Regions from separate parts of the Candidatus Thiodiazotropha sp. LNASS1 genome, predicted to be linked through region 2. Evidence: predicted binding sites of a transcription regulator. Region 2 holds the regulator's gene; each other region holds the start of a gene.

Region 1 (4,206 bases), 3.2 Mb from region 2:
TTATCCAAATAGTTTTGAAAACCCTGCCCTGATCCTTGCAGGATATGTAGAGTACGCACTTGACCCGGCGCCACGCCAAGCAGCAACCGCTGATTATCGACCTCCACAACGATCACCCGTTCACGGGTTCCTACCGAAGCCCCTCCAACGACTCGCACCATTCCCTTTCCGCCCATTGGCATTTGCGCATAGCGCTTGAACAGCCAGGCCCCGCCAATGATGATTCCGAGCACCAATAACAGACCGCCGACGGTACTCAGCAGGCTGTCGGCACCCAAGGGGGAGACATTGACACCAAGTTGTTTCTGCGCAGTATCGGCCGCGTATAGTGAATGGCTGAACAGAAGGGTGATGAACGGCCAACGGCACATCAACTGATCCTCTTCACCCGCTCTGAGGGACTGATGATATCGGTCAACCTGAGACCGAACTTCTCGTTCACTACAACAACCTCGCCCTGGGCGATCAGCGTACCGTTGACCAACACGTCCATTGGCTCACCCGCCAATCGATCCAATTCGACGACAGAACCCTGATTCAATTGCAGCAAGTTGCGGATATTGATCTTGGTGCGGCCAATCTCCATTGAGATGGTAACCGGCACATCCAGGATCGCATCCATATTCACGGCATCGTTACCGGACTCATCCTGCAGTTCATCGAAAGAGGCTGCGGCAGCCTTATCATCACTTTCGCTATCGACCTGTTCGTCCAGTGCAGCGGCCCATTCATCCGCCAATGCTTCGTTCGGATCACTCGTTTTCTCTTCACTCATTTTTTACGCCCTCTTGGGGTACCATTCTGCTGTCATTCACAACTGATTCACCGTATCGGCTATCCACTTATTCGCCATTCGCGTTCTGCACCGCTTTTCTTTCCATTTCCAGATAATCGTGCAGACCTTTGCGCCGATTCTGTTGAATCCAGTTGTTGATCTTCAAGGCGTAGTTGCCATCGGCAACGCCCAATTTGGCTTTGAAGACAGGAACATCGGCGGCTTCAACCTCAACCTCTTCCGGCATCTCGATGGGGATGATGTCCCCCTCTTTCAACTCAGCCAGTTCTTTGACACTTATCTGCACCTCGGTGAGAATGCTGGAGAGTTCAATCTTCGCAGCCAGGATCTCCTCCTTGAGGGAACGTTCCCACCGTTCGTCCCTTTCACCTCGATCACTCTGAACGCCCGCATCGAGCAATTCACGTATCGGTTCGAGCATCGAGTACGGCATGCAGACATGAAAATCACCACCGCCACTCTCCAGATCGACGTGAAATGATGTGACAACCACCACTTCTGACGGACTCACGATGTTGGCGAATTGAGGGTTGACCTCTGATCCGCTGTACTCGAATTTAACCCGGAACACAGGTTTCCAGGCGACTTCCAGATCCTCGAAAGCCCTGTTCAAAAGGAGTTGAATGACCCGGTTTTCCGTCGGTGTGAAGTCGCGTCCTTCGATCTTGGTATGGAATCGCCCGGATCCGCCAAAATAGTTATCCACGACACTGAATACCAATTTGGGATCGATCACGAACAGCCCTTTTCCCCGCAATGGCGGTACCCGGATCATATTCAGACTGGTCGGGACAAACAGGCTATGCACAAACTCGGAAAACTTCTGCATCTGGATCCCGGATACGGAAAGATCAGCCGTGCGTCGAAGCATATTGAAAAGGCTGGTTCGGAACAGACGCGCAAATCGTTCATTGATCATCTCCAACGTAGGCAGACGTCCGCGAACGATACGGTCCTGGCTGGTGAAGTCATAGGAGTTGACACCACCGGCATCGGCCACATCCGTTTCTGTCGCGACATCACCGTTATCAACCCCGTGCAACAGGGCGTCGATCTCTTCTTGTGAAAGTAAGTCGTTGGCGCTCATGATGATTATTGCATTACAAAACTGGTGAAATAGAGGGCTTCAACTTCCCCGGGCCCCTTTAACTCAGTGACAACCCGATTGAGTTCCCTGAGCATCTCCCTCTGCAGGCTCTCCTTTGTCTCACGCGCCTTGAGGGCTTTGGCATCCGCACCCGAGAGCAGGTTTAGAAGGTTGTGGCGAATCATTGGATCATTGTGTTTGATAAATTCGACCATCTCGTCGGATCGGACCCTGACACTGACTCCGATCTGCAGCAGACTTGGACGACCCGGCAGATTGACGACAAAGGGTGGCTTCATCTCAATGTACTGGGCAGGACTCAGCGGCTCTTCAGTTTCGGCCGCTTGCTCAGACGACGCCGGATCCTCCTCATCGACCGATTCATCGTCCCCCATCAGAAGAAAATAGGCGGCAACACCGCCACCAATCAGTAAAACGGCAACGATTGCAATGATGATAATGAGCTTGGACTTACCTGATTTCTCTTCGCCTAAATCGAGTTCTTCTGCTGCTTGTTCGTCTGCCATAATGCCACCCTCAAGATTTACATCCTATTTGAATGCAATATAAATGCCACTCGATATAAATAAATTAATTCCTTTTTATTCATATAGTTATAAATAGATCTTTAAATAGAGACAAAATATTGACTCGCCAGAAATCCTGCTCAAGGCAAAAATTCGACATGCCCGGTTTCGGCATATGGGCGTCATCCGAGACAGAAATCCATACATGAATTAAGGACTTTTTAGTAAAATAGCTTTAACAGTAACTAATTAAGTGCTATTAATTACCCCGATAACCAGCTGTTAATAAATAATATTTTTAGGATTTCCGTGCCTACTCAATCGGAGCATAAGCGACTCATCGGAAGATTCAGCAATCTTCCCAGCCCGCCAGCAATCCTTATCGAGCTCATCGATAGCTGCAACAACTCCGACGTGAGTTTCAAGCATCTGGCCGAAACGATAGAGAAAGACGCTGGAGTCTCTTCCAAGGTCATCACGGCAGCCAACTCACCTTTCTATCGTCAATGGCAGGAGATCAGCGATATACAGCGACTGTTGGTGGTTCTTGGTATTCGCAGCGTCAGAACAATCGCCATCAACAGCGCAGTCCAGCAATTTTTCAACCAGCTCAGTAAACAGGCTGGACAAGCCCTTGACGAAATCTGGTTTCAGTCACTGATATGCGCACAAACAGCAAAGGCCTTGGCGGACCTGACCACATACCGGTCACCCGATGAGGCCTATCTTGCGGGACTCCTGCATCGACTGGGACAGCTGGCTTTACTGCAGGCCTCTCCCGATGAGTACGGGGCCATACTTGAACAGGATTTGACAGGGGAGTCACTGGTCAAGGCGGAGATTGAGAAATTCGACTTTTCATCGCCGCAGATCGGATCACACATGATAGAAAGCTGGGACCTGCAATCCTTCCTGGCTGACGCAGTGCTCTACCAGCACGAACCTGCAGATAATATTCTCGACTGCTCGCACTTGGTAAAACTGGTCAATCTTGCAAGCCACCTCTCCGACAGCAGCGACAAACTGGAAAACGAGGTCCTGGCGCGTGCCGATACCCTGTTCGGGCTGAATCAGACAATCGTGGAAGAGTTAATCCAGGATGCCAGGGATAAGGCAGCCAATGCGGCACGAAGTCTTGGCATTACCCTGCCTAGACAGAAAACCGAAAAACAGGCACAAGATCATCAGCAGGCATTGGCAGAACGCATCAAACAGGCGGCCCTATTCGGCGGTGGTTTGGAAGCTATACCGGAAACACCGGACGTGATCGCCACGATGCAACAGATTCAGCGCGACCTCGATCTGCTCTTCGGCATTCAACAGGTCTGCTACCTGATACTGAATCAGGATGGGAAGACGCTAAGCCCGATCAGCCCTACAGCCCATAACAATGCACTGTTGGAAGAAATTACGATTTCCGTTGAATCCGATCGCAGTCTGGCCGCCACTGCCTTCAATCAAAAAAGCTCCCGCTATTCACAGGGTGATGAGAATCTGCCGCTGGTAAGTGTCGTGGATCGCCAATTGGCGCGCTTTCTGAACAACGAAGCCCTGCTCTACCTGCCGTTGAGCACCCACCAATCCCGGATTGGATTGATCGCCATCGGCATCAACCAAAACCAGTGGGAAGAACTGGACGGGCAACAGCAGCTACTCACACTCTTTGCCGGGGAGGCGGCAGAAATGCTCCAGCGGCAGCAGAACATGCTCTCCCATCAACAGCAGATGATTGAAGACGAGCGGGCCACTTTTCATCTCGAGGCGCGGAAAGTCGTACATGAGGCGAACAACCCACT
Region 2 (4,206 bases):
TCAGACGCAGTGAAGAGAGTCTCCATCTTGCCGGGGGTGTGGTTATCGATCGTCCTAGCGGCGCGGACACTGCGCCGTTGCATATTGTCACGCAGGATTTGACGCTGCACTTTGAAGATTCATTTGCTACAACCGATGGCCCGGTACGCATCGAGAGCGATGACCAATGGATGACCGCAACAGGTATGGAGGCCTGGCTGAAGGGACCGCTACGGCTCAAACTGCTGCATGAGGTGCGAGGCTATTATGAATTCCAATAGAATGAAATACGTTGTGACCTGTCTGGTGTTGCTGCTGATCATTTGGGCGCCGGGGCATGCGTTGGAAAGTGACAAGGATCAACCCATGCATCTGGAAGCGGACAGCCTTTCCGTCGATGAGGCATCCGGTGTGGTGTTATATGAGGGAAGTGTCGAGATCACCCAGGGCAGTCTGAGGATTTGGGCCGATCGGCTGTGGATCCATCGTCGCCAGGGCAAAACGGAGAAGGTCATCAGTGAAGGGAGTCCCGTTCGCTTTCGTCAGTTGACGGAGAAAGGGGATGAGGAGGTTCATGGCGAAGCCCGGCGTGTGGAGATCAACGCGGAGCGTGATGAATTGCTGTTGATCGATGATGCATCGCTTGAGCAGGGTGGCAACCGTTTTCGCAACGACCGGATTATCTACAATCGCGCCAAGGCAATGGTCAAGGCGGGTACAAGCGCGCAAGGTAAGCAACGCGTGCAGGTTGTCATCGAGCCAAACAAGCAGCCATGAGTCAGCTACAGGCCAAGGCGCTTCAAAAGCAGTATGGTAAGCGCAATGTTGTGGACGGCGTCTCACTTAGCGTGAACAGCGGTGAAGTGGTCGGGTTACTGGGGCCCAATGGGGCCGGTAAGACCACCAGTTTTTATATGATCGTCGGTCTGATCCCGGTGGATCATGGCGAGATACTTCTCAATGGGGAGGTTCTGACCGATCGGGCTATGCATATGCGAGCGCGCAGCGGTATTGGCTATCTGGCGCAGGAGCCATCGGTATTTCGACGGCTTACGGTTGAGCAGAACATTCTTGCGATTCTGGAGACAGTGGAGGTTCTGGATGCCGGCAAGCGCCGTGAAATGTGTGACCAGCTGTTGCGGGAATTCGGTATCGATCACTTGCGGGACAATCTGGCAATGAGCCTCTCGGGGGGTGAGCGCAGGCGTCTGGAGATTGCCAGAGCCCTCTCCGTCCAGCCGCGCTTTATTCTATTGGATGAGCCTTTCGCCGGTGTCGACCCTATTGCTGTCATCGATATCAAAAAGATCATTCAACATCTCAAGGCCCTGCAGATAGGCGTTCTGATTACGGATCATAATGTTAGAGAGACACTGGATATCTGTGATCGGGCCTATATCATCAATAGCGGTCAAGTGCTGGCTGAGGGCTCCACGAATGAGATTCTTCAGAATGATGAGGTGAGAAGTGTCTATCTTGGCGAAGATTTTTCTATGTAGAGATGGTTTTGTGGGGGTAATGCATCCCCTTGATTTCTAATGGATTCCAGGATTGATCCTGGAAGCTTGCAGTGACAAGTTTTAGCATTCTGGCGGGATTCCGGGGAGAAAATCTTTTTCCTCGGTGAGTTTTTTTAGCTAGAATGAAGTTAAAGACATACAAATAACATACCAGGTCCAAAGATATCATCTGCGATGAAGCAGGCGCTACAGCTCCGACTCGGACAACATCTCACCATGACACCACAGTTGCAGCAGGCAATACGCCTGCTGCAACTGTCTGCTCTCGACCTCAGTCAGGAGGTTCAGGAGGTGATCGAGACCAATCCTATGCTCGAAGTGGAGGAGGAGTTCGGTCAACAAAACAGCACTCAGGAGAATGAGGGCGCTGACAACGGGGCGGCGGAAAATTCAGCGGCAGAGGGTTCGAGCAGTAACGACATCAACAATGAACGTGAAATCCAGACTGATGCGTCTCAGGTGACTGAAGAACTGCCGGTCGACAGTGAATGGAGCGATGTCTATGACAGCTATCAGCCGACGACGGGTGGCAGTGGCGAGAGTAATGACCACGACTATTTGATACAGAACAGTAGCGCCACGACGCTACAAGACCATCTGCTGTGGCAGATGAATCTGACTCCCTTCACTCCGCAGGATATCTATGTCGCCACAACCATCATCGACAGCATCAACGAGGATGGTTATTTCACCGGAGATCTGGAGGAGGTGCTGCAGTCGCTGAACGATGAAGAGGCCACCATTGACGATGTCAAAGCGGTGTTGCATCGAATACAGGCATTCGATCCACCCGGTGTCGGCGCCCAGGGTCCTCAGGACTGCCTGCTTATCCAGTTGAATCAACTGTCCGAATCGACCCCCTATCTACAGTCGGCAATCAGGCTTTGCAAGGACCATTTCAGCCTCCTGACCGCGCAGGACCAGAACCAGATCATGCGTAGGATGAAGATCGATCAGGACGAGCTGGCGGCAGTGATGCAGCTGATTCGTACGCTCAATCCCCATCCGGGTACACTCATTGCGAGCAGCGAACCTGAATATGTCATACCTGATGTGTTCGTGAGTAAGCGCAACGGCCGATGGGTGGTTGAACTGAATGGCGAGGTGACCCCGAAACTGCGGGTAAACACCGGCTATGCCAATCTGATCAGACGCGCGGACCAGAGTAAAGACAATACTTTTTTGAAGAACCATCTGCAGGAGGCCCGGTGGTTCATTAAGAGCCTGATGAGCAGAAACGAAACTATTTTACGCGTGGCGAGTAAAATCGTAGAGTATCAACGGGGGTTCTTTGAGCATGGAGAGGAGGCGATGAAACCTCTGGTATTGAGGGATATCGCCGAGGCGCTGGAGATGCATGAATCGACGATATCCCGTGTGACGACACAGAAATATATGCATACACCCAGGGGTACGCTGGAGTTCAAGTATTTCTTTTCCAGCCATGTCAGCACCAGTGCGGGAGGTGAGTGCTCGTCTACTGCAATTCGTGCGCTGATAAAAAAAATGATTGCCGCTGAGATTCCCAACAAGCCTCTCAGTGACAATAAGATTGCCGCCCTCTTGTCCGATCAGGGTATCGAAGTTGCCCGTCGGACAGTGGCAAAGTACCGTGAGTCGATGGGTATTCCACCGTCGAACGAACGTAAACGTCTGATATAGGAGTTGAATGCGCGACTGATCACCGGCTGTTGACAGTAATCCCTTTGCGGATGCAACCAGGCACAAGGCTTATGAGGATTGCCAAACAGCATATACTGTAAATGTGGCTTGTCGCCATTTAGTCATGTCAGGCAGGGTGATGGGTAACCTCATCTAAGATAGGAGAAAATTATGCAAATTAGCGTGACCGGTCATCATGTGGATGTAACCAATGCCTTGAAAAGCTATGTGGATAGTAAATTTGAGCGCCTGGAGCGCCATTTCGATAATGTGATAAATGTTCACGTTATCCTGAGTGTGGAAAAAATGAGGCAGAAGGCAGAAGCCACAATGCAAGTGAACGGTGCGAGTGTTTATGCGGATTCTGTACAGGAAGACATGTATGCAGCTATAGATCTGCTCACGGACAGGTTGGATAGACAGGTGCTGAAGCACAAGGAGAAAATGAAAAGTCATCGCGCCGGAAGCGGCGTAAAATATGCGTCTGAATAATACGGGCTGATTGAACTGGCGAGGTTTCCATGTTTCCAAACGGTTATCTTGTGGAAGAACGGATCGGTTGCAATGTGGAGGCGGCCAGCAAGAAGCGCGTATTGGAACAGCTCGGTCAGCGACTGGCCGAGGCTGTTCCAGATCTCAATCAAGATATGGTTTTTGATGCGCTCCTTGAGCGTGAAAGGCTGGGCAGTACCGGTTTGGGCAAGGGTATAGCACTTCCCCATGCCCGCATGCCGCATATCACCGAGGCTCTCGCGGCGTTTGTCCAACTGCCGGAGGGAATCGATTTCGATGCCATCGACAATCAACCGGTTGATCTTGCCTTCGCCATGTTGGTGCCGGAAGAGGCGACCGATGAGCATCTGCAATTGTTGGCCAAACTGGCGCAGATGTTTGACGATCACGATTTCTGTAGTGAGTTGAGGCAAGCGACAACTGCGCAAGATCTTTATCAACTGATCCAGCAACGGGAAGCTATAATCTCCTCTTAATGAAGCCAATCTATACCATTCGGGATCTCTATGAAGAGCTGGCCGGCGAGCTTTCG
Region 3 (4,206 bases), 2.5 Mb from region 2:
CTTGTAGTAGTTCAGTGTGATATCCAATCCATGCAATACGTCTCGGCGGGCTTCGGTCAGACGCTTGCGGAAGTAACGGTATCCGCGCTCGTCTATCCACGGATAGTATTGCGGCCAATTGTCGAGCCGTTTTTGATGAATGGTCGGGGCAAAGAGTTCCGTCAGCGAGGAACTGGCCGCCACCTCCCAGGGTTGCTGGCGGGCAAAATTGACATAGGCGTCTATGGCGAATTTGACGCCCGGCAGCAGGTGCTTGTGGGAGAGCAGATCCTCTCGCGACAGGCCCACGGCCTCACCCAACAGCAGCCAGGCCTCTATACCCCCTTCATCACCCTGGGTGCCGTCGTGGTCGATGATCCGCTGTATCCAGTGGCGGCGCACATCACGGTCGGGGCAGTTGGCTATGATAGCGGCATCCTTTACCGGGATGATGACCTGGTAATAAAAACGGTTGGCGACCCAACCCTGTATGGCGGGTTTATCCAGCTTGCCGCTGTTCATTAAAATATGGAACTCATGATGAATGTGGTAGTACTTCTCCTTTTCCCTGAGCTTCTGTTCAAACTCCTGTTTGGTCCATGGATTGGTTGGATAGGTGGTCATAGCTGATCCCGTTTATAGTTCGATCTGCATGCCATCGTGAGATACCTCGATGCCGGCCTCGTTCAACGCTTGCCGTTCGGGTGAATCATCCACGAGGATGGGATTGGTGTTGTTGATATGGATAAGTATCTTTCTCGGTTTGCCAAGGTCGCTCATAATATCGATGATGCCGCCCTTGCCCGATTGATCGAGATGCCCCATTTCACTGCCGAGCTTGTTGCTGATGCCCGCCTCGACCATCTCGTTGTTCTGCCATAAAGTCCCATCAACCAGTAAGCAGTCGGCTTCTTGCATATAGGGCAGGATGTGAGGCTCCATGGAACCCAGCCCGGGTGCGTAAAACAGGTTTTTTCCGCTTGCGGTGTTTTCAATTCTTACGCCGATGTTGTCTCCCGGAACCGTGTTATGGCGGTGAGGAGAGTAGGGGGGTGCCTCACTCTTCAGTGGTACCGCAGTGAACACCAAACCTTCGATGCCCGGAATGAAAAAACTCGACTCGTCGGTCAGAATCTCATGCCAGTTGACCCCTCTGAAGTGGCCAAGAATGTTGAATATCGGATAACCACTGGTCAAATCGTCATGTACGGCCCGGGTGCAATAGACATCCCAGGGTGCCGTGTGCTCACGTAGCAGCAACAGCCCAGTGGTATGATCAATCTGCGCATCCACCAACAGAATGGCTCGTATTGCCGTATCGCGAATGGTTCTGCCCGGTTGTAATGCCGGAAAGGATTCCAGTTGGGCTCGAATATCCGGCGACGCATTGAAGAGTACCCAATCCTCACCGTTGGCGCTGATTGCAATGGAGGATTGTGTGCGGGCGGCCGCTTTGATGGTTCCGGTTCGCACTCCCTGGCAGTTATGGCAATTACAGTTCCATTGTGGAAATCCGCCACCCGCACCGGAACCCAAAATATGTATCAGCATGAAAGATGTGTGTTTGTATCCGGAACCACCGGCATGACAGGTGGTTCCGGCGATTACAGCTTATCGGTTGTTGATGTAAAGATTGATCTCAAAACCGAAACGTAGATCTTGATAGGAAGGTGTAGACCAATTCATGAAGTATCGCTCCTGTTGATTTTCGCTAGTCTCAGAAAATGCATGAGCCTTGTCAGCAAACAACATGCATACGTTCAACTGCAAGTAGTCTCTATTTATGGGGTTCACCACGCATAGGGGCTCGCTAGGAATAATGGCAAAAAAACATTGGGAATTTTTCCCGACACAGCTCGGGATAGGGCAATATGTTACGCGCGACCTGTACCGGATCGGTGACACTGGATGATTGTCGTTAAGGAAGTGATACATCCTTTCCGTATAACTTCATGAGCAGCTTAAAAAAAAGATTAAGCAGAAAAAAAGATGATCAGGTTCAGGATGTGTGTCAGATTTGGATTACCTATTGAGACAATAGTAAATTCCAATTGCGAGACCTGTTCTCTACCGCTCTCGGGGTCCTGAACATGGCCTGTAATGGTGCCGGTTTAATAACGGATCCTCCGAAGAATTTGTGGCTAGACTTCACTGATCCCGTCATTCCGGCGCAGGCCGGAATCCAGATGCTCCAGACGATTGTCGAACGTCTGTCTTTCAGTAAAGAATACTTCTGGTCAAATCAACTCCGGATACAAATCCCGCCAGCATGGGTTTAGCTCTTCAATCGTCTTTAACTTCCGCGCACGTTTACCGCTCCATACCACCTCCCCAGCACTCTCCCTGGATTCCGGCCTGCGCCGGAATGACGTGATCATAGGCTATTAGCTCGTCCGTTAATAAGGCAGCGTCAGATAGTCAGAACTGACCCCCAAAAAAGATATTACTGATGATTCCAATATTGTGCCTGTCTTTGAATAGGTCAGTGGCATTTATCATTCAAAGCCACCGACAAATTTTTCTAAAGATCCTTAATAACAGATCAGTATCTCTCCCTGACCACCGCAGCTTAGATCGCCAAGCCAACGATGGGTCTGGTTACCCCGTTCCGCCAGACTTGAAAAGGGTGGTTGATCTTTGAAGCTTTGGATGAGCAGTTTCAGGAAATTGAGATGGTGTCGACCGTTATCGTTGAAGGTGGCCGGTATCGAAGCGGGTGGTTTTGTCAAAATCAAAGTCCCGCGGCGCATAGCCATCCCGGCCTGCTTGCCGCACTGACCCATGACCACCATGGTTCCCGCAACCATGCGCGATACACAGTAATCGCCACAGTCACCGCCTATCAGGATGGTCCCACGACGCATCAGATCGCCGGCCCTGTCTCCCGCATCTCCTTTTAGAATGATGGTGCCGCCACGCATGCCCTGGCGCTCGCCTGTGATGGCGCCACCCAGGAAATCTCCCGCGTTGCCGGCGATTTCCAGGTGACCACCCTGCATGGCACAGCCTGCAGCCACGCCCACATTGCCACTCACCAGAATGGTGCCGTTTTGCATACCGCATCCGAGATAGGCGCCGGCCTTGCCCTCGATCATGATCTTCCCACCGGTCATGCCTGCGCCGATCCCATCGAGTCGGTCGCTCTCCGACTGGATAACGATCTGATCAGTTACCATGCCGTCGATGGCGAACAGCTCTCCGGTATCGACCCGCCGGTTTCCCAGCCATAGGGGAATTCTTGCTATCTCACCCACTTGTTTGCCGGCCAGATGTGCGGGGATGAAGGGACTCATGTCCAGGCGCTGCGGGAGGCTGTGCTTCAGCTTAAGGGTCAGGGCATTCATGCCATCACCTCACGCAAGCGGAAATGGTACTGACCCAACTTGCCGCCATAGTTGCCGGCTGAGATACGGCGGATTCCGGCCGCGGCGCCCAGTTCGCATACAGCCGAGATACCGGTCCGGGTAGCGAGATTAACATCGGCATCACTCAGACCGTTGATGACGATCTCCATTACCGATCCGATCTCCGGACCGAGCCTGGTGTCGACCAATCCCCTGAGTGTGGGACAGTAGGCGTCGTTGGTGGAGGCCATCAGGGCCTTGTATTTAGATCCCACCTTGGAGCCGGAACGAACGATGCCTCCGGGAAAGGGCATGATCACGTTCGGCAGCTTGCGCATTGCCTCGATCGCTATTTCACAGGCGCTGAGTGCCTGCTGTTGTGTCTCGGCGAGCACCAGGAAGTTGCCGCCGCCGACAGCGGGTATACGGGCAACGGTCTCCTCACACAGGAACTCGCCGTCCATCACCGGTATGCGCCAATAGCGTGTGCCATCGATCTGTTTGGAGATCTGGTGGCCGTCACCGAAAAAGCGCAGATTCTTACCCAGTGGCATCCGCTTCTCACCGTCGATGCCGGCAAAGAGTGCGGTGGTGGGACAGGTCAACACACACTGTCCCACACGGGTCTCCAGCTGCTTCGCCAGTGCCTTGCCGGACATGCCGAAAAGCAGCACACTCACACCGGGACGTCCATCGGGGGTCTTATCAGGGGCGATCTCCACTTCGATACCCGCCTCTACACCGCAACCGATCACCGATGTGGCGAATCCGGTCATGGTTTCGCCGGCGATACGCGCCCAGTGGTGGTTGATGGCTGTGATGATGACGCGGGTAGCGCTCATGCCGAAGGCCTCGGCAAAAGTGTCCTCGATCACTGTGCCGT
Region 4 (4,206 bases), 960 kb from region 2:
TATCGGTTGCACGGCTTTCACCCGTGAGACGAGATCCCTTCTTGTCCATTCCCTCCCAGGAATAGAGGTGGGATTTTACCTGAGCTTTCTTTCTTGGAGGCGCCATGGATTAGTCCTTGGTTACCCGGTTGAGTTCTTGGAGGCTGGTAATCCCCTGCATCACTTTACGCAGACCGGATCGGCGCAGGTTATTGACACCCTCTTTATCCGCTTGCTCTTCCAATTGCAACGATGAGCCGCCTTCCATAATAATCTTTCCCATCGTTTCAGAGACGGGCATAACTTGAAATATACCAACACGACCCTTGTAACCGCTGGTACACAGGTCACATCCTACCGGTTTGTAGATGGTGAAGCCGGTGTCAATATCCTGTTCGGTGAACCCCTCCTCCAAGAGTGCCTCTTTAGGTAGGTCGTCAGATGCTTTGCAGTGCTCACAAAGGCGCCTGGCGAGACGCTGGGCCATAATGAGGAGCACAGAGGAAGCTATATTGAAAGGTGGGACACCCATGTTGGCCATACGCGTAAGTGTCTGGGGGGCGTCATTGGTGTGTAAAGTTGAAAGTACCAAGTGGCCTGTCTGAGCTGCCTTGACCGCAATTTCAGCCGTCTCGAGATCACGAATCTCACCCACCATTACGATATCGGGATCCTGGCGTAGAAAGGCTCTTAAGGCTTCCGCAAAAGTCAGGCCTGTTTTGACATTGGTATTAACCTGGTTGATGCCCGGTACCTGAATCTCTACAGGGTCTTCGGCGGTGGAGATGTTGACTTCCGGCTTATTGAGCAGATTTAGTGCGGTGTAGAGACTGACCGTTTTACCGCTACCGGTGGGGCCGGTGACCAGGACCATTCCATAGGGTTTGTTGATGGCGCTAAGAAACTTTTCGCGCTGTTCCTCCTCGAACCCGAGCGCCTCGATGCCGAGTTGTGCACTGGTGGGGTCAAGGATACGCAGTACAATCTTTTCGCCATACAGGGTTGGGCATGTATTGACACGGAAATCGATAGCGCGGGACTTGGAAAGTTGCATCTTAATGCGCCCATCCTGAGGGACACGCCTCTCGGCAATATTCATGCGCGACATAACCTTGATGCGGCTGGATAGACGGTTGGCTAGATTGGAGGGGGGGCTGGCGACCTCGTGTAACAGTCCATCCTGACGATAGCGGATACGGTAGGTGTATTCGTAGGGTTCGAAATGGACATCGGAAACACCCTGTTTTATGGCATCCAGTAGTATTTTATTTACATATCGGACGACTGGTGCCTCGTCGACATCCAGCTTTGATTCATCATTTTCCTGTTCATCATCGCCACCGGAGACATCCAGGTTGTCCAGGTCGGCATCCAGCAAATCATCCATGCCGGATTCCTGGGCCTCCATAACCTTGTCGATAGTCCGTTTGAGCTTGTTCTCCTCGACTAGGATCGCTTCTGAAGCGAGGCCTGTATTGAATCGGATTTCATCCAGTCCCTGGTGGTTGGTAGGGTCAGATACGGCAAGAAATAGACGGTTTCCACGACGAAAAATGGGTAAAGCATGGTGGCTGCGGACGAGTTTCTCGGCAACCTCGTCAGTAGGTATGACGCCAGGATCAAGTACATCAAGATCGAAGATGGGTACACCAAATCCTCGTGAGGCGGATATGGCGATATCAATACTATTTAATATTTTATTTTCAACAAGATAGCTGACATAGGGTACTTTATTTTTCAGTGCTTCCGCGAAGGCGGACTCTGCCTTTTCTTCACTGATTAAGCCATCCTGGATCAGGCAACGTCCAAGCCCGCTTAGGTTAATTTGTTGTTTTGCTTTGGCCATCCTTAAACTATTCGATATTGTCTTTCATGTAACAACCTGTGTCGGCAGGCATCTTGGATAATTTAGGTTGAAGCTCCAATTAGTGGGCCTGCCTGTGTGAATGTTATACATTTCACAATTAGCTGGGAAACCCTTTTATTAACTCTATACACGAGCTACAAGTAACAACCTATTGATGCTTATGCAATATAGTCTTGTATCCAATAGGAATCAATTTAACGTGATTATGTTTTATTGCGGGCAGGGCATTAAATAATGTTGGGCCTGAATCCCTACAGGTTGACTCTAATATTCGATAAGAGATTTGTCCATGTAGTTTGATGGATTTGTGGTTAAGTGATGTAAAAAGTGTATGCTCATGAAATTGCAGAAAGTCAAAAAAATGTCAATTTCTGACGAAATCTGGACATTTGTACTTTATTTTTGAAAGTGGTCTGTTGTTCGATATTAATTAATTTAAAAAGTAACTTATTGTTATTTAAGGTGAAAATGAAATATTTTAATTTTGGGCACAATTATTGCTCATTATTCCGCATGATTCGGGTGTTCCGTTTCAATTTGACATATAGCTATAGGTCTCTATTTTGATTGAGGACAATATTATGAGAAAACAATCTGGTTTTACGTTGATTGAATTAATGATCGTCATTGCGATTATCGGTATTTTGGCTGCTATTGCGCTGCCTGCTTATCAGGACTATACCGTTCGTGCCAAGGTATCTGAAGGTGCTATTGCAGCCAGCGCCATCAAAGTTGGTGTTACTGAATTGTTTGCCGATGATGGGCAGGATGGGCTTTCAAGATATAGTGGTGTAATTGCAAATGATCAGGCAAGCCTTATTACTGATAAAATTACCGGAATTACCGTTGATGGATCAAACGGCCTGATTACCGTTACTCTGGGCGGTATTAGCCAACTCACGGCAGGTAATGACTTAGTTTACTATCCCACTATCAATGGGAATGCTCTAGCAAATGATAATTCTGCAGGCACCATTGAATGGGATTGCTCAACTCATACGACCATTGAGCCTAAATTCTTGCCCGCTAATTGCCGTAATTAGTTATATGCCGTAGTGGGTTAATTTGGGATTAGCCCCTTCTTCCACATCAAACATTACCCCCTTTTAGGGGGTATTGTTTTTATAGGGTTCTATTTTTTATTCAAATACTCATCTTTTGCATATTGTAGATTATCGATATAGATAGTTGATTTTATTCTATGAAGACAAGGTTAGGATAATATCCTTTGTTATTGTTACCAAAGGCCACTGTGAAATGAAGGCTAGATTATTGGTGTAGATCATTCAAAATATTTTGTATGTTATTGGTAATTCCATAAGCTGTGAGTTCTATATGCTGTGGAATAGCCGCCTTCTTTCAGCGGTATAAAATATTCTTAATACACAGAAGGCTCTGCTATTGAGCTTGCCATGCCTACATAATGGAACTACGAAAAGAACTGGATCCCCGGCCCTGCTGGAGAGGCATCGACAGTTTGAAAGATTAAAGAGTCTCACAATAACCCTTATGCGTGAGCCGTCAAGCAAACGCGCTAAGGAGAAACGATGAGACAAGTAGAAAGTTTAAGCCACACGAGTTGGGAGTGTAAGTACTATATAGTGTTTGTCCCAAAGTACTATCGGAAGGCACTTTTGGGCGGATCAGGCGGGAGCATGAAAAGTAATTTCATCGTTTGGCGAGGCAGAAAGCGAGTTTGATATAAGAAGGGCATGTGATGGATGATCAAGTTCATATAATGATATCGACTCCACCAAGATATACGGTATCGGGATTAGTATTGTTTATCAAAGGGGAATTTGCGATCCCCCTGGCCCGTACCAACATGTGTCGTAAGAGGAACGATGTCTGTCATCATTTCTGGTCCAGGGGATATATAGCTTAGACTGTTGGTAGGGATGAGCAGATGATTCGAGGGTATATACGATAAAAGATAGCTGAAGACAGCAGGATAGATCAAATAAAATAGACATAGCATCCCCTTTGAGGGATCAAAAGAGCCGATAGGTTCCGTTTGACATGTAGCTTCGAGCGTTTCATTGCTAAAGCCCTTGTCTTTACCACGGGATACTTACTGAATTAACATTCAAGAAGCCAGTTTATAGTAGTAATATGCAAATTATGAGATGTTGTTACGTTACATGGCTCATGTAGACATTCTTTAAATGAATTCAGTTCAGATGCTGGAAATTATTGACTATGATAAATCTTGGCCAGAAGAGGCATTGGACGTTAATAATAAATTATTTTATTGGCGCGTCGATAGTCTTTGCTACTTCAATTAAGCTCGCCAAACCCATCGCGTCTCCAGACCTTTGGTGGCATATGGCGCTTGGTAGGTATTTCATTGATACCGGCAC

What was found. The regulator sigma-54, encoded in region 2, starts transcription at its own class of promoters, with help from an activator protein. The targets are predictions, from matches to a motif close to TGGCANGNTNCNTGCTT.
Region 1: a site for sigma-54 is predicted at 2,443-2,459, ahead of fliL (flagellar basal body-associated protein FliL). Genes of this name have one in related genera too.
Region 3: a site for sigma-54 is predicted at 1,704-1,720, ahead of pqqA (pyrroloquinoline quinone precursor peptide PqqA). Genes of this name have one in related genera too.
Region 4: a site for sigma-54 is predicted at 2,333-2,349, ahead of AB8516_RS10030 (pilin). Genes of this name have one in related genera too.

Annotation. Positions count from the first base shown of each region.
Region 1 covers NZ_OZ156465.1:51,508-55,713, reverse strand. Annotated here, with positions in the region: gene fliO (flagellar biosynthetic protein FliO) at 1-371, opposite strand, end outside; gene fliN (flagellar motor switch protein FliN) at 371-775, opposite strand; gene fliM (flagellar motor switch protein FliM) at 843-1,883, opposite strand; gene fliL (flagellar basal body-associated protein FliL) at 1,889-2,410, opposite strand; gene AB8516_RS00250 (HDOD domain-containing protein) at 2,720-4,206, shown strand, end outside.
Region 2 covers NZ_OZ156465.1:3,250,881-3,255,086, forward strand. Annotated here, with positions in the region: gene lptC (LPS export ABC transporter periplasmic protein LptC) at 1-260, shown strand, start outside; gene lptA (lipopolysaccharide transport periplasmic protein LptA) at 262-756, shown strand; gene lptB (LPS export ABC transporter ATP-binding protein) at 753-1,478, shown strand; gene AB8516_RS14305 (RNA polymerase factor sigma-54) at 1,674-3,161, shown strand; gene raiA (ribosome hibernation-promoting factor, HPF/YfiA family) at 3,333-3,653, shown strand; gene ptsN (PTS IIA-like nitrogen regulatory protein PtsN) at 3,683-4,150, shown strand; gene hprK (HPr(Ser) kinase/phosphatase) at 4,150-4,206, shown strand, end outside.
Region 3 covers NZ_OZ156465.1:794,796-799,001, reverse strand. Annotated here, with positions in the region: gene pqqC (pyrroloquinoline-quinone synthase PqqC) at 1-603, opposite strand, end outside; gene pqqB (pyrroloquinoline quinone biosynthesis protein PqqB) at 616-1,530, opposite strand; gene pqqA (pyrroloquinoline quinone precursor peptide PqqA) at 1,591-1,665, opposite strand; gene AB8516_RS03495 (formylmethanofuran dehydrogenase subunit C) at 2,511-3,323, opposite strand; gene fhcD (formylmethanofuran--tetrahydromethanopterin N-formyltransferase) at 3,320-4,206, opposite strand, start outside.
Region 4 covers NZ_OZ156465.1:2,286,652-2,290,857, reverse strand. Annotated here, with positions in the region: gene AB8516_RS10040 (type II secretion system F family protein) at 1-106, opposite strand, end outside; gene pilB (type IV-A pilus assembly ATPase PilB) at 110-1,825, opposite strand; gene AB8516_RS10030 (pilin) at 2,428-2,889, shown strand; partial or broken gene tnpA (IS200/IS605 family transposase) at 3,394-3,776, shown strand.